Regions from separate parts of the Dactylosporangium sp. McL0621 genome, predicted to be linked through region 2. Evidence: riboswitches for the same ligand, from Rfam matches in the RefSeq annotation. Region 2 holds a riboswitch; each other region holds the start of a gene.
The links. A riboswitch is a leader RNA that binds a small molecule or an ion and turns the genes downstream of it on or off. The one in region 2 is predicted to bind cyclic di-AMP.
Positions count from the first base shown of each region.

Region 1: linked by a shared signal. The riboswitch ahead of ACPPVO_RS45715 (NlpC/P60 family protein) and the one ahead of ACPPVO_RS53050 (hypothetical protein) in region 2 are both predicted to bind cyclic di-AMP.
Region 3: linked by a shared signal. The riboswitch ahead of ACPPVO_RS06255 (NlpC/P60 family protein) and the one ahead of ACPPVO_RS53050 (hypothetical protein) in region 2 are both predicted to bind cyclic di-AMP.

Region 1 covers NZ_CP188259.1:9,643,019-9,650,836, reverse strand. Annotated here, with positions in the region: gene ACPPVO_RS45740 (SpoIIE family protein phosphatase) at 1-1,731, opposite strand, end outside; gene ACPPVO_RS45735 (alpha/beta fold hydrolase) at 1,735-2,541, opposite strand; gene ACPPVO_RS45730 (DUF1269 domain-containing protein) at 2,697-3,203, shown strand; gene ACPPVO_RS45725 (MFS transporter) at 3,265-4,131, shown strand; gene ACPPVO_RS45720 (hypothetical protein) at 4,113-4,364, shown strand; cyclic di-AMP (ydaO/yuaA leader) riboswitch at 4,482-4,639, shown strand; gene ACPPVO_RS45715 (NlpC/P60 family protein) at 4,647-5,645, shown strand; gene ACPPVO_RS45710 (pentapeptide repeat-containing protein) at 5,724-6,320, opposite strand; gene ACPPVO_RS45705 (patatin-like phospholipase family protein) at 6,382-7,206, shown strand; gene ACPPVO_RS45700 (RCC1 domain-containing protein) at 7,301-7,818, shown strand, end outside.
Region 2 covers NZ_CP188259.1:11,208,806-11,216,623, reverse strand. Annotated here, with positions in the region: gene ACPPVO_RS53075 (glycoside hydrolase family 11 protein) at 1-421, shown strand, start outside; gene ACPPVO_RS53070 (aldo/keto reductase) at 482-1,309, opposite strand; gene ACPPVO_RS53065 (TetR/AcrR family transcriptional regulator C-terminal domain-containing protein) at 1,319-2,221, opposite strand; gene ACPPVO_RS53060 (FAD-dependent monooxygenase) at 2,289-3,458, shown strand; gene ACPPVO_RS53055 (diguanylate cyclase domain-containing protein) at 3,538-5,082, shown strand; cyclic di-AMP (ydaO/yuaA leader) riboswitch at 5,153-5,295, shown strand; gene ACPPVO_RS53050 (hypothetical protein) at 5,465-6,193, shown strand; gene ACPPVO_RS53045 (hypothetical protein) at 6,267-6,539, opposite strand; gene ACPPVO_RS53040 (SigE family RNA polymerase sigma factor) at 6,536-7,051, opposite strand; gene ACPPVO_RS53035 (polyprenyl synthetase family protein) at 7,300-7,818, opposite strand, start outside.
Region 3 covers NZ_CP188259.1:1,363,230-1,371,047, forward strand. Annotated here, with positions in the region: gene ACPPVO_RS06240 (sigma-70 family RNA polymerase sigma factor) at 35-958, shown strand; gene ACPPVO_RS06245 (hypothetical protein) at 1,147-1,560, opposite strand; gene ACPPVO_RS06250 (methyltransferase domain-containing protein) at 1,615-2,397, opposite strand; gene ACPPVO_RS06255 (NlpC/P60 family protein) at 2,453-3,367, opposite strand; cyclic di-AMP (ydaO/yuaA leader) riboswitch at 3,409-3,570, opposite strand; gene ACPPVO_RS06260 (ABC transporter ATP-binding protein) at 3,872-4,606, shown strand; gene ACPPVO_RS06265 (ABC transporter ATP-binding protein) at 4,781-5,548, shown strand; gene ACPPVO_RS06270 (AMP-dependent synthetase/ligase) at 5,545-7,356, shown strand; gene ACPPVO_RS06275 (branched-chain amino acid ABC transporter permease) at 7,353-7,818, shown strand, end outside.

The sequences.
Region 1 (7,818 bases), 1.6 Mb from region 2:
CTCCACGAGCAGCGGCGGCGGGTGCCCGGCGCAGGCGTACCGCAGCTCCCCGCTGTCCAGCGCCAGCTCGGCGTACGCGAGCGTGGTCATCTGCCCGGCCGCGAAGTGCGAGACGAAGTCGTCCATGTGCCGCAGTACCTCGGCCGGCCCGTCGTGGGCGGTCGCGAGGGCGCGCACGGCGCTGCGCAGCTGCCCCATCGCGCTCGCGGCGCGCAGGCCCCGGCCGACCACGTCGCCGACGACGATCCCGACGCTCTCGGCGGAGGTGGCGAAGACGTCGTACCAGTCCCCGCCCACCTCGAGCGTGTGCACCGCGGGCCGGTAGGCGGTCACCACGTGGTAGCGCGGGTCGACCGGCCAGTCGCCGCTGAGCATGCTGCGCTGCAGGGTGTGCGCCACCTCGCGGTCCCGCTCGGCCAGGCGCGCGTTGTCCAGCGACAGCCCGGCCCGGTCGGCGAGGTCGGCCAGGAACTCCGGCCCGACGTGCCCCGTCCCGGCCACGTCGCCCCCGGCGAGCAGCAGCGTGCCGAGTATCGCGTTGCGGGCCCGCAGCGGCAGCACCATGGCCCGGTCGCCGTCGGCCGCGATCAGCGGCACCGCGGCCAGGGTCCCGGCCCGCCCGGCCGCGTGCACCGAGGCGAGCACGTCGTTCGGGATCGTCCAGCCGCCGCCCGGCCGCCGGGGCGCGGCCGCCCGCCAGGCCGGCTCCCCGGCCGGGTCGCCGGCGGCGTCGAGGTCGATCTGGGCGTAGGCGGCGACGTCGGGCACGAGCAGCTCCACGAGCCGCGTCGCGCGGCCGGCGAACCCGACCGTCTCGTCGAGGTCGCGGCTGAGCCGGGCCAGGAAGCCCGACTGCCACGCCCGCCGCGTCGTCTCCTGCAGCAGCCGGATGCGCTCCAGCGCCTGCCCGGCCTGGCGGCCGATGGTGCGCATCAGCTCGATCTCGTCCTCGCCGAACGTGCGCGGGCGCGTGGGCTCGGGCGCGAACACGAACGACACCACCCCGAGCACCCGCTGGTCGGCGAGCAGGGGAGTGACCAGGCGCAGGCCGCCGTCGTCCTCGGCGTACCGGACGACGTCGAGCAGCGCCGCCGCGCGCGCCTCCGGGGCCTGGTCGTCGAGCGACAGCAGATCCTCGGCGTCGCCGAGCGGGCGCAGCGCCGCCTGCGCCGGGTCGATGAGCCACACCCGGGTCGCGGTCGCCGCGAACGCCTCCTCGCCGACCTGCACGATCGGCTCGACGATCTCCTCGGCGCGCTCGACCGCGGCGCAGCGCACCACCATCTTCTGCAGCAGCCGGATCCGCGTGGCGTTGCGCTCGGCGCTGCGGCGCTCCTCGAGCAGTTGCCGCTCGTACATGCGGCGCTCCTTCGCGTCGAACACCGTCATCCGCACGAGCGCCTGGCTGCCGGCCGGGCCCGCGCGCAGGGCCGCGTTCACGAATGCGTCGAGCTTCGTGCCGTCGGCCTTGCGGAACTCCGCCGCCGCCTCGCGGACCTCGCCCTGCATGTGCAGCAGCGGCGCCAGGTGCGTCTCGTGCCAGATGCGGCTGCCGGGCGCGTAGAACTCGTGCACGCGCCGGCCGGCCAGTTGCTCGCGGCGGTAGCCGGTCCACTGCAGGAACGTGCGGTTCGCGCGCACGATGGTGCCGTCGGGCAGCAGCGTGAGGTACCCGCACGGCGCGCTGTCGTAGAGGTCCTCGGCGTTCTCCTCGGGCAGCGGCTCCGCCACGCCTCAGCCCGTCCGGAGGAAACCGCTGATCGCGGCGAAGGTCTCCTCGGGCGCGCTGAGGTTCGGGCAGTGGCCGGTCGCGTCGAGCACGACCAGCGTGCTGCCGGGGATGTTGGCGTTGCAGTACGCGCCCACCTCACGCGGCGCGATGACGTCCTCGGAGCACTGCAGGATCAGCGTCGGCACGCTCACCTTGCCCAGGTCCGCGCGGTTGTCGGAGCGGAAGGTCACCTCGGCGAACTGCCGCGCGATGGCCGGATCGGTGCGGCAGAAGCTGTTCGTCAGCTCCTCGCCGAGCTCCGGGCGGTCGGCGTTGCCCATGATGACCGGGGCCATCGCCGAGGACCAGCCGAGATAGTTGCTGTCGAGGCTCTCGAGCAGCTCGTCGATCTCGTTCGCGCTGAAGCCCCCGTAGTAGCCCTCGTCGTCGATGTACCGCGGGGAAGGCCCGACGAGCACGAGCCCGGAGAACCGGTCCGGCTCGGCGTTCGCGGCCAGCAGGCCCATCATCGCGGCGACCGAGTGCCCGACGAACACGACCCCGTGCAGGTCGAGCTCGTGGAGGAGCTCCAGCAGATCGTCGGCGTAGCCGCCGAGGGTGGAGTAGCGCTGCGGGTCGAAGGCCTTCAGGTCGGAGCCGCCGGCGCCGACGTGGTCGAAGAGCACGACGCGGTGTTGGCCGGCGAAGCGGGGCGCGACGAACCGCCACATGTTCTGGTCGCAGCCGAAGCCGTGTGCGAACACGATCGCCGGGGCGGCGGCGTTCTCGGGGCCGAGGAGCCTCACGTTGTTACGCAGCACTGCGCTCACGGCCAGTGACGTTACTAGCGCCCGCCGTGCGCGAACAAGGGGTCAGAGGGCTATTGCCCGCGATCGGGGCGGCGGTCATCTCCGCCGGGCGAGGCGGCCGGGCCGCGGCTCGAAGACCGTTGCAGGGCAAGGACGGTCAACTAGGAGGAGGCACCATGAGTGAACTCGTGGCGATCGGCTATCCCGATCTGGCCACCGCGAACTCGGCCCGTGAAAGGATCATCGAGCTGCAGCGCCAGGGGCTGATCACCGTGCGCGACGCCGCGGTGGTCGAGGCCGGCCGTGACGGCAAGGTCAAGCTGCACCAGTCGACGAGCATGGCCGGCGTCGGGGCGGCCGGCGGGGCGCTGTGGGGCGGCCTCATCGGCCTGCTGTTCTTCGCCCCGTTCATCGGCATGGCGGTCGGCGCGGCCGCGGGCGGCGTCGCCGGCAAGTTCACCGACACCGGGGTGGACGACAAGTTCATGAAGGACGTCGGCTCGGCGCTCGAGCCCGGTAACGCGGCCCTGTTCCTGCTCGTCGACCAGATCACCGTCGACAAGGTCGTGGCGGAGATGGAGCCGTACCACCTCGGCGGCCGCCTCCTGCACAGCTCGCTCAGCAGCGAGGCCGAGCAGCGTCTCCGCGACGCGCTCGAGGCGGCCCGCCTGGCGCGGGTCTGACCGTTCGGCGGGCCCCGGACCGGCCGTGTCCGATCCGGGGTTCGCCGATCGTCGTGATGGCGTGACCGTCATCGCCGTGTTCTTCCTCAACGGCCTCACGCTGTCGACGTACATCGTGCGGGCCCCCTCGTTCAAGGCCGGGTACCACCTCACCGACGGCCGCTTCGGCCTCACCGGCCTGCTGTTCGCGCTCGCCGCCATCGCGTGCATGCAGCTCGTCGGCCCCCTCACCGCCCGCGTCGGCGCCCGGGCGATCCTGCGGGTCACCCTCGCCGTCATGCCGGTGCTGCTGGCCGGCCTCGCCGTCGCGCCCGGCCCGTGGTGGTTCACCGCCGGCACGGCGCTGCTCGGCGCGGTCCACGGCACCACCGACGCCGCGATGAACGCGCTCGCGGTCGCCGTCGAGCGCGGGGCGGGCCGGCCCATCCTCAACGGCTGCCACGCCGGCTGGAGCATCAGCGCGGTCGTGGCCTCGCTGTCCACGGCCGTCCTGGCCCACGCGGGCGTGTCGCTGGCCGTGCACGCGGTCACGGCGGGCGCTCTGCTCCTGGCCGCCGGTCTGGTACTCGGGCCACGCCTGCCGGACCCGCCGGGCGCCGCGGCGCCGTCGTCCGCGCGGGCCGCCTGGAGCCGCCCGCTGCTCGTGCTCGGCCTGACCGCGACGGCGCTCATGATCTGCGAGGGCGGCGCGCTCGGCTGGGGCGGCATATTCCTGCACGACGTGCGGCACGCGACGCTCGGCCTCGCCGCGATGGGGATCACCGCGTACACCGGCGGCCAGACCCTCGGGCGGCTCACCGGCGACCGGCTCACCGCCCGCTGGGGGCCGGCCCGCTGTTCCGCCTCGGCGTCGCCGTCGCCGCGACCGGCCTCGCGACCGCGGTGCTGGCCCCGCACCCGGGCGCCGCGGTGGCGGGGTTCGCCCTGACCGGCCTCGGCTCGTCGGTGCTGATCCCGCTCACCTTCAGCGCGGTGGGACGGCTGCCCGGCCCCGAGCCCGCGGTCCTCGTCGCCCGGCTGACCACCTTCATGTACGCCGGCATCCTGCTCGGGCCGGCCCTGATCGGCTGGTCGGCGGAGTTCGTCGGGCTGGCGGCCACGATGACGGCCCTGGTACCGCTGCTGCTCAGCGCCGCCTACGGATCTTTGAGTCTGCGTTAAGTGTTGCTTAGATCGGGGACTGTGCGGTTCCGCCGCCGAGATGTTCTCGTTACGTTTGGTCCAGTCGGCCGGCAGTCGCCGCCCACCCCCTGGGCGGCCCGGGCCGGCGCCGCCGAGTCGTACGAAGGGCCTGGGAGCAGGCGCGACGCACGAGCCGGGGACCCACTTGGGGCTCGCCCCGTGGGGTGAATCCGCGCCCGTCAAGGTCGCGGTAGGGCGCACCTTCCTCCCGCCCGAACCCGTCAGCTAACCCGGTAGGCGGTCCGGAAGAAGGACGCTGCCGTGTTCAACGGACGAACGGCACTGCGCTCGCTGCTCATCGGGGTGGCGGTCGCGGCGATGGTCGCGCCGGCGTGTGCCGCACACGCCGACCCGACCCATGAGGAGCTGCAGGCCCAGATCGACCAGGGCAACCGGGACCTCGAGCTCATCGTCGAGCAGTACAACAAGATCAACGGCGATCTGGAGGCCACCCAGGCCTCGATCAAGCAGCTGGAGACCGACCTCCAGCCGCTGCAGGCGAGCATGGACGCGGCCCGCGCCACCGCCGACCAGATCGCGGTCAACGCCTACAAGACCGGTGGCAACCTCAACACCTGGTCGCTGATGCTCGGCGCCAGCTCCTCGGACGGGTTCTTCGACCGGGTCGGCACGCTGCAGCAGATATCCCGCAACCAGCAGGCGGACCTCGCCAAGTACACGACCGCGAAGTCCGGCGTCGACACCGAGCAGAAGCGCCTCAACGAGACCCTGGCGGCGCAGAGCCGGCAGAAGGCCGACATCGAGGGGCGGCGCAAGCAGATCGAGGGCAACATCGTCAAGCTCGACGAGATGCAGCGCAAGGCCGACGCCGCCGCGGCGGCCGCGGCCGCCAAGGCCAAGACGCCGACGAAGACCACGACGTCGAACCCGAACCCGGGTCCGCCGCCGGCCGTCTCCGGCGCGGCGGGCAAGGCGGTCAACTACGCGTGGGCCCAGCTCGGCAAGAAGTACGTCTTCGGCGCCGCCGGCCCGAACACCTTCGACTGCTCCGGCCTGACCATGATGGCGTGGAAGGCGGCCGGCGTCTCGCTGCCGCACAACGCCGCGCAGCAGTGGGGCAAGGTCCGGCACATCACGCGGAGCCAGCTGGCCCCCGGTGACCTGGTGTTCTACAACGGCCTCGGGCACGTGGGCATCTACATCGGCAACAACCAGATCATCCACGCGCCGAACAGCCGGACCGTGGTGAAGGTGGCCCCCATCGACATCGACTCGCTGTACGGCTACGGCCGCCCCTGACGGGTCGCATGTCACCACCGCCGCGGACCCCCGCTCCACCCCGAGAGGGATGACGAGCGGGGGTTTCCGGCGTGCCGCTCAGGCACCCAGGTGGCCCTCGCAGGTGCCGTCGGTGGACTTGGTGCCGTCGGGGCAGACCGAGTTCACCCACGACGTGCCGCCGAGGCGGGCGCCGCCCAGCCGGGCGCCGCGCAGGTTGGAGGCCTCGAACGTGGCCCCGGTCAGGTCGGCGCCGCGCAGGTCGGCCGCGGCCAGGTCGGTGCGCAGGAACGACACCGCGTGCAGGTCGGCGTCGCGCAGGGTCGCGTTCTGCAGGCCGACGTCGGTCAGTGAGCTGTCGCGCAGTACCGCGCCGCCCAGGTCGGCCCGGGTCAGCTTCACCTGGCTCAGCTGCGCCGAGCGGGCCGTGGCGCGGCTCAGGTCGGCGCCGTAGAGGTCGGCGCTCGTGATGGCCGCGTCCTGCAGCGTGGCCCGGTGCAGGTTGGCGCAGCGCAGCGGGCGGTCCAGGTCGAAGGCGGTGACCGTCCGGCCACTGAGGTCGGCGGCGCTCGGGGTGGTGCAGCGGGGGCCGTGCGCCGGGTCCGGGCCGCCGCCGCCGCCGTACCAGGTCAGGGCGGCCGCGGCGAGCCCGAGGCCGATGATCGACAGCCCGCCGACGGTCCGCGCGGTCGGCATGACTCGATCTTCCGCGCGTCCGGGCGGTGTGCCGGGTGAGCGGATGGGTTACCTTCCGGTAATGACGAAAGCGCTGGTGCTCGGCGGCGGCGGGATGACCGGTATCGCCTGGGAGTTCGGAGTCCTCGGCGGGCTGGCCCGCGCCGGGGTGAGGGTCGGCGACGCGGACCTCGTCGTGGGTACCTCCGCCGGTTCGGTGGTGGGCACCGTCGTGGCCGCCGGGATCTCCCTCGACGACGCGGTCGCCGCCCAGACCGCCGCCCCGGACCGCCCGGCCCCGGCCGTCGACATCGCGCCGGCCATCGCCGCGTTCGCGCTGCTCGCCGACCGGTCCCGCCCCCGCGCCGAGATCATGGCCGAGATCGGCGCGATGGCCCTGGCCGCGCCGACCGGCGACGAGCAGCCCCACGTCGCGCGCCTCGCCGCCCAGCTGCCGGTCGCCGAATGGCCCGACCGGGCCCTGCGCATCACCGCGGTGGACACCGACGGCGGCCGGTCCGCCGTGTTCGATCGTTCCGCGGGTGTACCCCTCCCGCTCGCCGTCGCCGCCAGCTGCGCGGTCCCGTGCGTGTTCCCGCCGGTCACCATCGACGGCCGGCGGTACATGGACGGCGGGGTGCGCTCGGGCACGAACGCGGACCTCGCCGAGGGCGCCGGCGCGCTGCTCGTCATCGCGCCCGTCGGCGGCCTGATCCGCCCGCTCATCGACCGCGAGATCGCCGCCACCGGCGCGGCGCGCAGCCTGGTGATCGAGCCCGACGACGCCGCGCTCGAGGCCATCGGCCCCAATGTGCTCGACCCGTCCCGCCGCGCCGCCGCCGTCGAGGCCGGCCTGCGCCAGGGTGCGGCCCTCGCCGACGCGGTGCGCGCGGTCTGGAGCGATTGAACGCTGTAACTTTCCCGGTCAAGTCCCAGGACAGCGGCCGTACGGTGGCGGCGCCGTTGCCCACCGTGGCCGCGCGATCCTACCGTCGCAGCGCATGAGCCACTTGAGAAGGGTCATCGCCGCGGCGGTGACGTCCGCCGCCGGTGTCGTGCTCGCCGTCGGCACCATGGCCGGCCCCGCCGCCGCGGCCGGGCCCGGGGTCTCCACCGTCGCCGCGGGCTACGCGCACACCTGCGCCGTCCGGACCGACGCGACGCTGTGGTGCTGGGGCAGCAACTGGAGCGGCGAGGTCGGCGACGGCTCCGGCGTCGACCGGGCCACCCCCACACGGGTGGGTACCGCCGCCACGTGGTCCGGCATCGACGCCGGCGCCAGCCACACCTGCGCGACCCGCACCGACCACACCCTGTGGTGCTGGGGCCGCAACTTCCGCGGCCAGCTCGGCGACGGCACCACCGTGAACAAGACCACCCCGGTCCAGGTCGGCACCGCGACCACGTGGGCGAGCGTCAGCGCCGGCGACAGCCACACGTGCGCGGTCCGTACCGACGGCACCCTGTGGTGCTGGGGCTTCAATCGCCTCGGCCAGCTCGGCCTCGGCTCCTCCGTCTA
Region 2 (7,818 bases):
CGGCCTGACGCTCGGCAGCCCGAACTACCAGATCATGGCCACCGAGGGCTACCAGAGCAACGTGAGCTCCAACATCACCGTCAGCGAGGGCTCCGGCGGGGGCGGCAACACCGGCGGCCCGACCGGCGGACCCACCACCGGCGGCGGCGGGGGCGGCGGCTGTACGGCGACGCTGTCCGCGGGCCAGAAGTGGGGCGACCGGTACAACCTCAACGTCGCGGTGTCCGGGTCCAGCAACTGGACCGTGACGATGAACGTCCCGTCGCCGGCGACGATCAGCTCGACCTGGAACGTCAACGCGACCTGGCCGAGCCAGTACGTGATGGTCGGCAAACCCAACGGCAGCGGCAACAACTTCGGCGTCACGATCATGGCCAACGGGCAATGGACGTGGCCGTCGGTCTCCTGCAGTTCCGGGTGACGCCGCGGATCTGAGCACGGCATGCGTGGCGCGGCGGCCGAGGGCCGCCGCGCCACCGTCCTAGAACTCCTCCCAGGTGGCGGGGTCCTGCTTGACCGGCAGTTGCGCGACCGAGTCCACGGCGGCCATGTCCTCGCCGGTGAGCTCGAAGCCGAACAGGTCGGCGTTGGCCCGCTGCCGCTCCGGGTCGGAGGAGTGCGGTACCACGGTGAGGCCGCGCTGCACCAGCCAGCGGAGCACGACCTGGGCGGGGGTGACCCCGAGCCGGTCGGCCGCGGCCACGATCCCGGCGTCCTCGAGCACGCCGGTGTTGCGCTCCAGCGGGCTCCACGCCTGCACGACGGTGCCGCCGCCCTGCACGGCCGCCACCAGCTCGGGCCGCGCGTGCGACGGCGAGACCTGCAGCTGGTCGACGGCGGGGACGATGCCCGTCTCGGCGACGACGGCCGCGATGTGCTCGGGCAGGAAGTTGGAGACGCCGAGCGTGCGGATCAGGCCCTCGCGGTGCAGGTCGGCCATCTCGGCGTACGAGTCGGCGTAGCGCCCGACGGCCGGCAAAGGCCAGTGGATGAGGTACAGGTCGACGTAGTCGAGGCCGAGGCGCTCCAGCGAGGCCTCGAGGGCGGCGCGGGTCGAGCCGCGGCCCTGGTCGGAGCCGCGGAGCTTGGTGGTGACGAACAGCTCGGCGCGCGGGAGGCCGGACTCGCGCACGGCGGCGCCGACCGCGTCCTCGTTGCCGTACGACGCCGCGGTGTCGACCAGCCGGTAGCCGGCGGCGAGCGCGGCCAGGACGGCGTCGGTGGCCGCGCGGCCCTGCAGCGGCCAGGTGCCGTAGCCGGCGACGGGCATCCGGTGGCCGGAGTTCAGCGTCACGGTTGGGATCTGCATGGTCCAACCCTACGGACTCAGCAGCGCCGCCAGGCCGTCCAGCAGGCGACCCAGCCCGAACTCGAACAGGGTGTCCAGCTCGTAGTCCACCGCGTCCGGGCCCAGGGCGGCCAGCCGGGTGAAGGCCGGGAACGCGCCGCCGGCCGTGATCCGCGCGAACCGGGCCTCCTGGGCCGTGAACCACTCGACGTTGTCCACGCCCGTGTCCTGCTCGGCGTTGGCCTCCCACTCCAGGTTCACCGCCGTGCCGCGGACGTGGCTGGCCAGCATCATCGTGGCGTGCATGGCCACCGGCAGGGCCATCCCGGCCCGCTCCAGGGCGGCCAGGTTCCACTCCGTGTGGGCCATGGCCCGCTCGGCCATCGGCGGGCGGGTGAACGACATCACCTCGGCCACCCACGGGTGACGCCGGTAGACGCCCCACTGCAGCCGCGCGGACGTCGCCAGGCTCGCGCGCCAGCCGGTCGACGGGTCGGAGCCGGGCAGCGGGGCCTCGGCGAACGCCGCGTCCGTCATCAGCAGCAGCAGCTCCTCCTTGCCGGCGACGTGGCGGTACAGCGTCATGGTCGGCATCCCGAGCGCGGCGGCCAGGCGGCGCATCGACAGCGCGGTCAGGCCGTCGGTGTCGGCGAGCCGGATCGCGGTCGCCACCAGCCGGTCCGCGGGGGAGGGCGCCGCGGACGCGCGGGCGCGGGGGCGGCGCGCCACCACGGTGCCGATGCCGGGCTGGGGCTCGACCAGGCCCTCCTGGCGCAGCGCGGTCAGCGCCTTCGTGGCCGTCGCCATGGCCACGCCGTAGGTCCGCATGAGCTCGCGCGTGGACGGGACGCGGTCGCCCGGGCGCAGGTCGCCCGCGGCGATGGCGGTGCGGATCCGCGCGACGATGCGCTGGGAAGGGGGCTCGGGCTGCACTAGTGCACACCCTACCGTCGCTCGCGCATCGTTGAGCGCCCGGACGCGGTGTTCGTACGGTGTACGCATGACGAGGGTACTGATCTGCGGCGCGAGCATCGCCGGGAACGCCGTGGCCGCGCCGCTGGCCCGCGCCGGGTGCGAGGTGACGGTCGTCGAACGGGCGCCGGGGATCCGGGCCGGCGGGTACGCCGTCGACATCCGCGGGGTGGCGCTCGAGGTCGCCGAGCGCATGGGACTCGCGGCGCCGGCGCGGGAGTGCGGTACCGACACCGAAGGGACGAGCTTCGTCGACGGCAGCGGCCGGCGGATCGCCACGCTGCCGCTCGGGTTCGGGGTGCTCGACCCCGCCGACATCGAGATCATGAAGGGCGACCTCACCCGGCTGCTGCACGCGGAGGTGCCCGCGGGGGTCGAGTGGATCTTCGGGGACACGGTGGCCGAGGTGCACGGGGGCGACACCGTGACGGTCCGGCTCGCGAGCGGCGGCGTGCGGGAGTTCGACTACGTGGTCGGCGCGGACGGCATCCATTCGCGCATCCGGGAGCTGGCGTTCGGGCCTTCGCAGCGGTACCTGCACCACCTCGGCAGCGTCAGCGCGGTCTTCACGGCCCCGAACGAACTGGGCATCGAGCGCTGGCAGCTGGTGTACTCGATGCCGGGCCGGGTGGTGAGCGTCAAGACCGACCGGGGCTCGGACACGGTGAAGGTGACGCTGCTGTACGGCGGCCCGATGCCCCCGCGCGACCGCGCCGAGCGGGTGCGCGGCGTCGAGGCGGCGTTCGCCGGGGCCGGGTGGGTCGTACCGCGGCTGCTGGAGCTGATGCGGGCCGCACCCGACCTCTACGTGGCGCCGAACGCCCAGGTCAGGATGCCCGGCTGGACGGCCGGGCGGGTCGCGCTCGTCGGCGACGCCGGCTACGCCCCCTCCTCGCTCACCGGGCAGGGCACCGGCATGGCGCTCGTGGGGGCGTACCTGCTGGCCGGGCTCATCGCGCGGAACGCGGACCTGGCCGGGTACGACCGCGACCTGCGCGAGTTCGTCGACGTCAACCAACGCGCCGCGCTCATGCCGGCCCGGGCCTTCGCGCCGAAGTCCGAGCTCGCCGTGCGGCTGCAGCACCTCAGCATCCGCATGCTGCCGTACCTGCCGGGGCGGAACCTCATGATCGCGGCGATGACCCGCGAGGCGCGCCGCGCGGCCGGCGCCCTGACACTGCCCGCAGTAATCTCCTGACCCCAAAGGGTTTACTTCAGATCCGGTTTGATGCGTCGATGTAGGGGTGCAAGGTCGGCCGGACCCGGGTAGGCGCGCGATGGGTGATCGTGATGCGGCGATGGCCGCCATCCGCTCCGTGTACCTCATCACCGGCCGCATCAACACCGGCACCACGCTCGCCGAGACCCTCCAGCTGATCGTGGACGCGGTGGTCGACGGCATCGGGTTCGCCGTCGCCGTGGTCAACTACCTGCACCCCGAGGGCGAGTACGAGGCGGTCGCGCTCGCCGGCTCCGAGGAGGCGCGCGCGACGCTGCTCGGGGCGCGCTACCCGGCCGAGGTGCTCGACGAGTACCTCGAACGCGCGGAGGCCTGGGGGCAGCTGCGGTACCTCCCGCACGAGCGGCACAGCGCCCACATCCACTCCTGGGTGCCCGACGAGGTGCCCGGCGGCGACGGCGTGCCCGAGGAGGAGCGCTGGCACCCGCTCGACGCCCTGTTCGCGCCGCTGCGGGCGCCCGACGGCGAGCTGGTGGGCATCCTCGGCGTCGACCTGCCCGCCGACGGGCGCCGGCCCGGGCCGCTGCAGCGCGAGCTGCTCGAGATGCTCGCCGCGCAGGCGGGCATCGCGATCAACAACGCCAACCTGGTCGAGGCCCTGCAGCGGGAGCGCCGGCACCTCGCGGCCAGCGAAGAGGCCTTCCGGCTGGCCTTCACCGGCGCCGGTACCGGCATGTGCATGATCGGCGTCGACGGCGCGACCCAGGCCCGGCTGACCCGCGTCAACCCCGCCCTGTGCGAGCTGCTCGGCCGGGCCGAGGCCGAGCTGCTCGAGCGGCCCGTCGCCGACCTGCTGCACCCCGACGACCTCGACCTGGCCCGGCTCGCCTTCGCCGCCGCGACGACCGGCAAGGGCATCCCGGTGCGCGACTACGAGATCCGCTGCGTGCGCGGCGACGGCGCCGTGATCTGGGTCGCCACGACGCTCTCGCTCGTGGCCGGGCCGCCCGCCTTCGGCATCCTGCAGGTGCAGGACATCACCGGGCGCAAGGCCGCCGAGGCCGACCTGGTGCGCCGCGCGTCCCTGGACCCGCTCACCGGCCTGGCCAACCGCGACGCCCTGGCGTCCCCCCTGGCCGCCGCGGTGCGCCGCGCCCGCGCCGGGCGGGGCGACAGCGCGCTGCTCTTCTGTGACCTCGACGACTTCAAGTCGGTGAACGACACGCTCGGCCACGACGCCGGGGACGCGGTGCTCATCGCCGTGGCCCAGCGGCTGTGCGCGCTCGTGCGGCCCGGCGACACCGTGGCCCGCCTCGGCGGCGACGAGTTCGTGGTGCTGACCGAGGACGTGGCCGGCCTCGACGCGGCCGGGGTGGCCGCGCTCGTCGACCGGGTCGAGCGCGCGGTCGCGGCGCCGGTGGTGCACGACGGGCACGTGCTGCGGGTGCGCGTCAGCGTCGGGGCGGCCGTGATCGATGCCACGGTGGGGGATGCGGGCGCGGCCCTGCGAACCGCCGATCGGGCGATGTACCAGGTGAAAGGCTACCGCCACGGGCGCGGGATGACCGATCGGGTGACAGCGCACGGTGAGCGTTCCGGTGCACCGGGTGGTATGCCATTGGTCCGGCTGGCCGAGGGCTGAACGGCCGGTTAGTGTCGGATGGTCTGCCGCGGTCGACGCACCCCGAACAGCGGGGTCACCGCGCAGGCGCCGTCGAGCCGCGCCGTCCACTTCGGCGTCGCGGGCCGGGGACCCATCGCAGTCCTTGGGGTGTATCCGTGACCGAGTCACGGTAGGGCGAATCCTCCCGTCCGAACCCGTCAGCTAACCCGGTAGGCGGCACCGGAAGGAGAACCACGCGTGCTCGTCGACGCCCTGTGTCGTCTGTCTCCCGGACGGGTGATCGCCAGGACCTGAGCCTGGCCTGTCACACCCGTTGACCGTTCGCCGCCGCCGCGCGATCCCTTTGGCACCACGGGATCGTGCCGATGGCGCGCGCCCGCATCCGTCCGAGGAACCCATCTTGCTGAAACCGCTGTCGCTCAAACCATTGCCACGCCAGTTCCAGCCCCGGCATCGCCGGGCCCTGCAACCAGTCAAGCCCGCGGTCGTGTCGGCCGTCATCCTGTCCGCAACGCTGCTCGCGTCCGGCTCGGCCGGCCGCTCCGCCGCCGGCCCGCCCGGTTCGCCGGTCGCCGTCGCCGCGGCCCCCGCGCCCGCCTACGCCCGGGACGCCTCGCTCGTCGTGACCGAGCTCGACGGGCAGGCCACGCTCGGCGACGCGCCCGCGCCGGCCACGCCGCCGCCGCCCGCCCGGCCGCGGCCGGTCGCCGGGCTGGACCAGACCCAGATGAACAACGCCGCCGCCATCGTCAAGCAGGGCCGCGCCCAGGGCGTGCCGGACAAGGGCCTCGTCGTCGCGGTGGCCACCGCGATGCAGGAGAGCGACCTGTACAACGTGGCGAGCCCGACCGTCCCGTCCTCGATGAAGCTGCCGCACGACGCCGTCTCGACCGACCACGACTCGATCGGGCTGTTCCAGCAGCGCGCGAGCCAGGGCTGGGGCAGCGTGCCGGAGCTCATGGACCCGGCGCACTCGGCGATGCTGTTCTTCAACGCGCTCGCCCGGGTGCCGGGCTGGCAGGGGATGAGCGTCACGGGTGCCGCGCAGGCGGTGCAGCGCTCCGCGTTCCCGGGGGCGTACCAGAAGCACGCCGACCGGGCCGGGCAGGTGGTCGCGGCTATCGCCTGATTTTTCTCAGAGCTACCGCGGCGTCCGCGGTGGTCCGGACCGTAACTCCCGTGGCCTCACCGTCCGCCGTTGGTCACGGCGGTTCCCGGCCGGTGGCCGGTGAGGTTTCGGGCGGGGAAGCGGCCGGTACCGGGGTCGACGCGGGCGCAGGCGGGACCGGGGCCCGGGGGGCGTTGAGGGCGAGCGTCGTCACGACGGTCAGCGCGAGCGCGGTCGCGGCGCCGGCGGTCGCGGTCCGCCGAAACCGGCGCCGGCGGCCGTCGGCGACCACGCGGGCCAGGTCGACGCGGGAGGCCGGGGCCTCGTCACCGCCGTGCATGAGGCGCCGCAGCTGCCGGTCGTTCATCGTGTCCTCCCCGCGTCCAAAGGGTCCTCGAGCAGGCGCCGCATCGTGGCGAGCGCGGCCGAGGTCTGGCTCTTGACCGTGCCCGGGGCGCAGCGCAGGACCCGCGCGGTCTGCTCGACGGACATGTCGCAGAAGAACCGCAGCACCAGTACCGCGCGCTGGCGGTGCGGCAGCCGCGCGAGCGCCGCGTGCAGCTCCAGCCCTTCCGGTACACCTTCCAGCGCGACGTCCTCGGCGCACCGCTCCGGCAGCCGGTCGACGGGCGACTCCCGCGCCGCCCAGCCGCGGCGCCGCTCGTCGATGAAGCGGTGGACGAGGACCGTGCGCACGTACGCGTCGACGTTCCCGGCCCGCCGGATGCGCCGCCAGCGCACGTACACGTCGGTCAGGGTGCGCTGGACGATGTCGTCGCCGCGGGTCCAGTCGCCGCACAGCAGGTACGCGGCGCGGCGCAGCCCGGGCAGTCGTTCCCGTACGAACTCGTGAAACTCATCCTCGATGGCGTCGGCCATACCCCTTAGGCGTCGGCGGGGCCCGGAACGGTTCGGCGGTTGCGGCGGGTCTTGTGCTTTACCGCGCGGTCGCGCGGGTCCGTGCTTACCGCGCGGCCTTGTGCTTTACCGCGCGGTCGCGCGGGTCCGTGTTTGCCGCGCGGCCTTGTGCTTTACCGTGCGGTCGCGCGGGTCCGTGCTTGCCGCGCGGGTCTTGTGCTTTACCGCGCGGTCGCGCGGGTCTGTGCTTGCCGCGCGGGTCTTGTGCTTTACCGCGCGGTCGCGGTGGCTCGGCGGGCCAGGGCGACCAGCTCGGCCACGGCGGCGGGGGAGGGCGAGGCGAGATCGAGCGTGAGCAGCGCCTGGGAGAGCAGCTCGTCGGCCTGGCGGCGGCACCACTCGCGGGCGCCGGACTGCTCGATGGTCTTCGCGGCGCGCTCCAGGTCGGCGTCGCTCAGGCGGGTGCGGCCCTCGAAGAGCGCGGCCAGCTCGTCGGCGCCGGCCGCGATCGCCGCCGCGACCGGCAGCGAGCGGCGCCGGCGGCGCAGGTCGGGCCCGATGCCCGCGAGGTCCTCGGTGAACTGCACGGCCAGGCCCAGGCGCACGCCGAACAGCCGCAGCCGCTCGACCTGGGCCGGGTCGCCGCCGCCCGCGGCCGCGCCGAGGGCGCACGCGCAGCCGAACAGGGCGCCGGTGCGCTGCTCGACCATGGCCAGGGTGTCGCGCAGCAGGTCGGTGCGCTCCTCGCCGGCCGGGGTCGCGCCCGGGCGGGTGTCGCGCAGGGCCAG
Region 3 (7,818 bases), 2.9 Mb from region 2:
GAGGGGCCCGAAGGTGGAGAACGTGAAAGTGGAGATGCGAACCGACACAGGCGCCGAGGAGCGTGACCTGGTCGGCGTGTACCTGCATGAGATCTCCCGCACGCCGCTGCTCGACGCCGCTTCTGAGGTCGAGCTGTCCAAGGCGGTCGAGGCTGGGCTCTACGCCGAGCACCTACTCGACAGCGACGAGATCCCCGACGGCGTGACGGCCGCGGAGCTGCACCGCCTTGTGGCGGACGGCGAGCGGGCGAAGGACCGGTTCATCCGGGCCAACCTGCGTCTCGTGGTGTCGATCGCGCGGCGTTACGTGCGGTCCGGCATGCCGATGCTCGACCTGATCCAGGAGGGCAACACCGGCCTCGTGCGGGCCGTCGAGAAGTTCGACTACGTGCGTGGATACAAGTTCTCGACATATGCGACGTGGTGGATCCGCCAGGCGATCAGCCGGGCGATCGCGCAGCAGGAGCGCACGGTCCGGCTCCCGGTGCACCTCGTCGAGGACGTCAACCGCATGCGCAACGTCGCGCGGCAGCTCACCCGTGAGCTGGGCAACGACCCGGAGCCGGAGCAGCTGGCCACCGCGCTCGGGGTGCCCGTCGAGCGGGTGCACGAGCTCATGCGCTGGTCGCAGGACACCGTGTCGCTCGACACCCCGGTGGGTGACGACGGCGACACCAACCTGGGCGACCTGGTCGCGGACTCCGACGCCCCGTCGCCGGAGGACGTGGTCCTGGCCGCGCTGGAGCGCCAGCGGATCGAGGGCCTGCTCAACCACCTCGACGACCGTTCGGCCGGCATCATGCGGGCCCGCTACGGCCTCGAGGACGGCCGCGAGCACTCGCTGACCGAGGTCGCTTCGCGGTTCTCGCTGTCCCGCGAGCGCATCCGCCAGCTGGAGATCCAGGCGCTCGGCCGGCTGCGCGAGCTGGCCCGGGCCGAGGGGCTCCAAGCCGCCTAGCCAACCGACAGGCCGCCCAACCCAACGACAGGCCGCCCAACCAAACGACGGGCCGTCCAACCAACGACGGGTCGCCCAGCCAACGCCAGGCCACCTGGCCAAACGACAGGCCGCTCAGCCAAAAGGCAGCCCAACTCAAGACGGCGAAAGGCCCCGGGTCGATGAGGACCCGGGGCCTTTGTCTGCTCCTAGTACGGGTCGCCGCACACCTTCCACGCCCCGCTCTCCTTGAGCAGCTCGAACGTGTGCTTGGACTTGCCGCTGCTCCTGTACGTCACGCTGGCGTCGATCGACGCCGTCTCGGTGCCGTTGTCGTTGCTGTAGGAGCCGCCCCAGCCCAGGTCGTGCCCGGTGACCGGGTCCTTCTTGACGTACGTGTCGAAGGCCTCCGGCCCGTACTGCCGCTGCGCCGAGGAGCACAGCATGTCGTAGGCGGCCTGCGTCCTACCCGACTCGAGGGCGGTCAGGAAGTCCCCGGCCGCGGCCTTGGGCGCCTTCGTGGCGCTGTTGACGATGAAGTACAGCCCGGCCGCGCCGCCCCCGCAACACAGCAGGAAGGCGCCGATCGCGCTGAAAATAATGATCTTCCAGGTTTTGCTCACGCGCGCCAGCGTAGGAACGCCGGGCCCGCCGAGATGTAAACCACCCGACGCGGATCATGGCCGATGGGCGACCACGAAGAGGCGCGGGAACGGCAGGATCGTGCCGAACGGCTCGCGCGGGTACAGCCGCCGCAGTTCGGTCCGGATGTCCGCACTGAACTCCTCGAGGTCCTCGCCCGACAGTGCGTCGAGGTAAGGGCGCAGCCCGGTGCCCTTGAACCACTCGAACACGGGGTCGTCGCCCGGCAGCACGTGGTAATAGGTCGTCTCCCACGCGTCGACGGTGAGCCCGGCCGCGCAGAGCAGCCGCACGTACTCGGCCGCGTCGAGCACCGGTGTCGCCGAGCGCGGCCCGGTCGCCCCCAGCGCGCCCGCGAGCCCGGGCGCCCACCGCTCCCGGGCGGCCACGCCGGCCAGGCCCGGGTCGAAGCCGGGGCTCGGCACCTGGAACGCGAGGGTGCCGCCGTCGTCCAGCGCGGCCGCCCAGCGCGGCAGCAGCGTCTCGTGGTCGTCGACCCACTGCAGCGAGGCGTTGGCCACGATGACGTCGAGGGAGCCGCGCTGGGGCCGCCACCCGGCCGCGTCGGCGAGCTGGAAGGTCAGCTGGGCGGTGCGCCGCTCATCGGCGGCCGTGATCATCGACGGCGAGGAGTCCAGACCCAGGATCGCCGCGTCGGGCCAGCGCTGGGCGAGCGTCGCGGTCATCGTGCCGGGGCCGCAGCCCACGTCGACGACGGCGACCGCGGAGGTCGTCGGGATGCGGGCGACGAGCTCGCGGAACGGCCGGGCGCGCTCCTCGGCGAAGCGCTCGTACTGCTGAGGGTCCCAGGAAGCCATGGTGCCAATGATGAAGGGCCGCCCTTCGAAAAGAGCGGCCCTTCGCGACGCGGCGTTACTTGACGCGGCCGTACCCGTAGATGCTGTCGACGCTGACCGATGCATACCGCACGACGTCACCGGTGTGCGGCGCGTGGATGATCGTGTCGTTGCCGACGTAGATGCCGACGTGGCCGAGGCCGTTGTAGAAGACGAGGTCGCCCGGGGCCAGCGCGCTGCGCGGGATGTGGGCCACCTTGCTCCACTGGCTGGCGGCGTTGTGCGGCAGGCTCACACCCGCGGCCGCCCATGCGGCCATCGTCAGGCCGGAGCAGTCGAACGAGTTCGGACCGGCGGCGCCGTACACGTACGGCTTGCCGAGCTTGCTCTTGGCGTAGTTCACCGCGGCGCCGGCGTTGCCGGAGACGGCCGGCAGGGTGCCCGGGTTGTAGTTCGCCCCGGTGACCTTGGTGCTGCCGGCGTTCTTGGCCTTCTTCTGCAGATCCTCGAGCTTCTTGACGTCGCCCTCGATCTGCTTGCGCTGGTTCTCGAAGTCGGCCTTCTGCGTGTTCTGGGTCGCGATCGTCTGGTCCAGGGTGGCCTTGGCCGCCCGGTACTCCTCGATGCTCTTCTGCTGCTGATGCGTGATCTGCTGCAGCATCGACATCTGGTCGATCAGTGAGCCCGACGACGTCGCGTTCAGTATGGCGTTGAGGTTGCGCAGCTTGCCGTTGCTCTTGAACGCCTCGATCGCGATCGCCTGGACGCCGTCGTTGGCCGCGGTCACGTGCTTCTCGAGGTCGGCGGCCTTCGCCTGCGAGTCGGCGATGTCGATGTTGAGCTTGTTCCACGACTCGATCGTGGCCTCGAGGTCCTTGTTCTGCTTGTCGAGCTGGGCCTCGATCTCGGCCAGCGACGGGTCGGCGTGCGCGACCGTGGCGGGTGCGAGCACGGCGAGTGACAGGAACCCGATCAGCAGGGTCCGCAGCACCGACCGGCAGGCACGATGTCCAGTGGACAAGGGAGGGTAGACCCTTCTGCACCAACCGCCTACCGGGTTAGCTGACGGGTTCGGGCGGGAAGAGAAGCGCCCTACCGCAGCGTCGCGGATTCACCCCGAATTGCGTGGGTCCCCGGTTCGACGCGCGCGCCCGAGGGCGGGTGCGCGCGGGTTCGATTCGGCGGCGCTTGCCCGGCGCCATCCGGGGTGGACGGCGGACTGCCGAGCAGGCCAGGGCCTAACTTAACGTGATCACCCCTCGGGCGGAAGGCGTGCGCCCCCCTCGATATCTAATAACCTAAAAGTCCGGATTACTACCGGTTCATCGGCGGTACCACACCGTGACTTTGGTGCCGGACGGTTACGAATTCGGGACTTGATTCCTCCTCTGGAGCGGGTTAAATACACGTAACTTCTTACACCGCCGGTGCAAATAGTTCGGGGGTCCGCAACGTGCTACGGGTCCAGAACCTCGAGGTCGTCTACGACGACGTGATGCTGGTGTTACGGGGCGTGAGCCTCGACGTCCCGGAGGGCCGGATCGTCGCCCTCCTCGGCGCGAACGGCGCCGGCAAGACCACGCTGCTGCGGGCGCTGTCCGGCCTGCTCGGCGTGCACGACGGGGCCGTCACCCGCGGCAGCGTCACCCTCGGCGACAGGCCCATCCACCGCCTGCGCCCGGCCGCCATCGTCCGGCGCGGGATCAGCCAGGTCATGGAGGGCCGGCGCACCTTCGCCGAGCTCACCGTCGAGGAGAACCTGCGGCTGGGGGCCCACACCCGCCGCCGCGGCGTGGCCGAGGCGATGGAGCGCATGTACACGCTCTTCCCCGTGCTCAAGGAGCGGCGCGGCGCCGTCGCCGGCTACCTCTCCGGCGGCGAGCAGCAGATGCTCGCGATGGGCCGGGCGCTCATGTCCGACCCGGTCTACCTGCTGCTGGACGAGCCGAGCCTGGGCCTGGCCCCGCGCCTGGTCGAGCAGGTGCGCGACCTGATCGTGGAGATCAACCGGGCCGGCACCGCCGTGCTGCTGGTCGAGCAGAACGCGACAATGGCGCTGTCCGTGGCCGAGCACGGCTACGTGCTGGAGAACGGCAAGGTCGTGCTGGACAAGCCGGCCGCGGAGCTGCTCGCCGACGACGACATCCGCGAGTTCTACCTCGGCTCGCACGCGGCCCACTCGTTCCGCGACGTCAAGCACTACAAGCGCCGCAAGCGGTGGTTGTCATGAGCGGTCCGGAGCGCAGCGGAGGGGCCGCTCATCATGAAGCTCAGCTCTCGTCCTGCCGTTACCGGAGCGAAGCGGAGGTGACGGCATGAGCGGTCCGGAGCGCAGCGGAGGGGCCGCTCATCATGAAGCTCAGCTCTCGTCATGCCGTTACCGGAGCGAAGCGGAGGTGACGGCATGAGCGATGTGCTGACGTTCCGTGATGTGCGGCTGAGCTTCGCCGGGGTCAAGGCCATCAACGGGGTCGACTTCACCGTCGGCGCCGACGAGCTCTTCGCCGTGATCGGCCCCAACGGCGCCGGGAAGACGTCCATCTTCAACGTGATCTCCGGGGTGTACCGCCCGCAGGAGGGCCGGGTCCTGCTCGGCGACACCGACATCACCGGCGCGCGCCCGGACAAGGTGGCCCGGCTCGGCGTCGCCCGCACCTTCCAGAACGTCGAGCTGTTCCGCCAGCTCACGGTCGTGGAGAACCTGATGCTCGGCCGGCACCACCACATGCGCTACGGCACCCTGGCCGCCATCGCCTGGGTCGGCCGGGCCCGCCGCGAGGAGCTGGCCAACCGGGCCCGGGTCGAGGAGATCGTCGACTTCCTCGAGCTCGCCCAGTGGCGCCGGATGCCGGTCGGGCTGCTGCCCTACGGCGTACAGAAGCGGGTGGAGCTCGGCCGGGCCCTGGCCATGGAGCCGCGGCTGCTGCTGCTGGACGAGCCGGTCGCCGGGATGAACCTCGAGGAGACCGAGGACATGGCCCGGTACATCCTCGACATCCGCGACGAGCTGGGCATCCCGATGATCCTCGTCGAGCACGACATGGGCCTGGTCATGGACCTCGCCGACCGGGTGCTGGTGGTCGACTTCGGCGTGCCGGTCGCGTGCGGCACCCCGAAAGAGGTCCAGCAGAACCCGGACGTGATCCGGGCGTACCTGGGGGAGACGAAATGACAATCGCCACCCTCGTGCGCGACCGGGCCGGCCGGACCCCGGACGCGGTCGCGCTGCGGGAGAAGCACCGCGGGATCTGGCGCGAGATCACCTGGCGGGAGTACTGGGATTCGGCGCAGTCGGTCGCGCACGCGCTGCGCGGGCTCGGCGTCGGCCCTGGCGACCGCGTCGCGATCCTGGCCGAGAACCGGCCCGAGTGGCTCTACGCCGACGTGGCCACGGTGGCGTTGCGGGCCGCGACCGTCGGGCTCTACCCGACCAGCCCGGCCGGCGACGTCGGCTACCTGCTGGCCCACAGCGACGCGAAGGTGCTCATCGCCGAGGACCAGGAGCAGGTGGACAAGGCCCTGGCGGTGCTGGGGGAGTGCCCGCAGCTGCAGCGGATCGTGTACCTCGACCCGAAGGGCATCCGCAACCGGTACCAGAACGACCGCCTGCTGTCGTGGGACGACATGCTGGCCGACGGGCCGGCCCCGCCCCTGGAGCTCGCGGCCGAGCCCGGCGACCTGGCGACGCTCGTCTACACCTCGGGCACGACCGGGCGGCCCAAGGGCGCGATGCTCACCGTGTCCAATGTGGACTTCGCGGTCGACGTGCTGCGGGGCGACGGCGGCCTCACCGACCCGCCGCCCGGCCCGCGCGACCTGCTGCTGTCGTACCTGCCGCTGTGTCACGTCGCCGAGCGCGTCTTCACCGTGTGGCTGGGCGCGGCCACGGGCGTGGTCGTGCACTTCGGCGAGTCGATCGCGACGGTGCAGGCGGACCTGCGTGAGGTACAGCCGACGATCCTCTTCGGCGTCCCGCGCATCTGGGAGAAGATGCTGGCCGGCGTCACCACGCGCATCGCCGGCGCGTCGCGGCTCAAGCGCGCCAACGCCCGGCTGTGGCTGCGGGTCGCCGACGGCATCGGGGCCACCCTCGCGGCCAACGGCGGGCGGCACACCGCCGGCAGCCGGCTGCGCTACGCGCTGGGCTGGCTGTGCTGCTACCGCGCGCTGCGGGAGCGGATAGGGCTGCGGCAGATTCGGTACGCGGCCAGCGGCGCCGCCCCGGTCGCGCCCGAGGTGCTGCGGTTCTTCATGGGCATCGGGGTGCCGATGCACGAGGTGTACGGCATGACGGAGAACGCCGCCATCGCCACCGCGAACCGGCCGGGCCGCATCCGCCTCGGCACCGTCGGCGAGCCCCAGCGCGGCGTCGAGGTGCGCATCGCCGACGACGGCGAGATCCAGACCCGGCACGCGGGCACCTTCGCGGGGTACTTCGCGGACGCGCCCGCCACCGCCGCCGCCCTGACCCCGGACGGCTGGCTGCGCACCGGCGACATCGGCGTGCTCGACGGCACGTACCTGAGCGTGACCGACCGGGCCAAGGACATCATCATCACCGCGGGCGGCAAGAACGTCGCCCCCAGCGAGATCGAGAACGCGCTCAAGGCCTCCCCGTACATCAAGGAGGCGGTCGTCGTCGGCGACCGGCGCGCGTACCTCACCGCCCTCGTCGGCATCGAGCTCGAGACCGTCGGCGAGTGGGCCCAGCGGCAGGGCCTGGCCTACACCACCTACCGAGACCTGTCCGCCAAGGCGGAGGTGCTGGCCCTCGTGCGCGGCATCGTCGACGGGGTCAACGCCGGCCGCGCGCCGGTGGAGCAGCTCAAGCAGTTCCGGATGCTGCCCAAGGAGCTCGACCACGAGACCGGAGAACTGACCGCGACGCAGAAGGTGCGCCGCGCCGCGGTCGCCGAGGCCTTCCGCGCCGAGGTCGACGAGATGTACCGGAGCGACGAGATGTACCGGAGTCCCGCGTGAAGGATCTGCTCGAGAGCGTGCTGCGGGGCGTCGGCACCGGCAGCGTGTACGCGCTGCTGGGCCTCGGCTTCGTGATCATCTACAAGGCGACGCGGGTGATCTCCTTCGCCCAGCCGTCGTTCATGCTGGCCGGGGCGGTGCTGGTGACGTACCTCGTCGGCCCGCTCGGCTTCTTCCTCGCCCTGCTCGCCGCGGCCGCGCTCACCGGCGGCCTCGCCCTCGGGGTCGAGCGGCTCGCGGTGCGCCCGATGATCGGCCGGCCGGTGTTCACCGTCGCCATCATCACGCTCGGCATCGACATCGCCGTGCGGGTCGCCGACAACGCCTTCATCGGCCTCGACGTGCGCCACGTCGGCGACCCGTGGGGGCTGAAGGTGTTCAAGCTGCCGGGCGGGATCGTCGTCGAGCAGCGGCACGTGGCGATGGTGCTCACGACCGCCGTGCTCATCGCGGGGCTGTTCG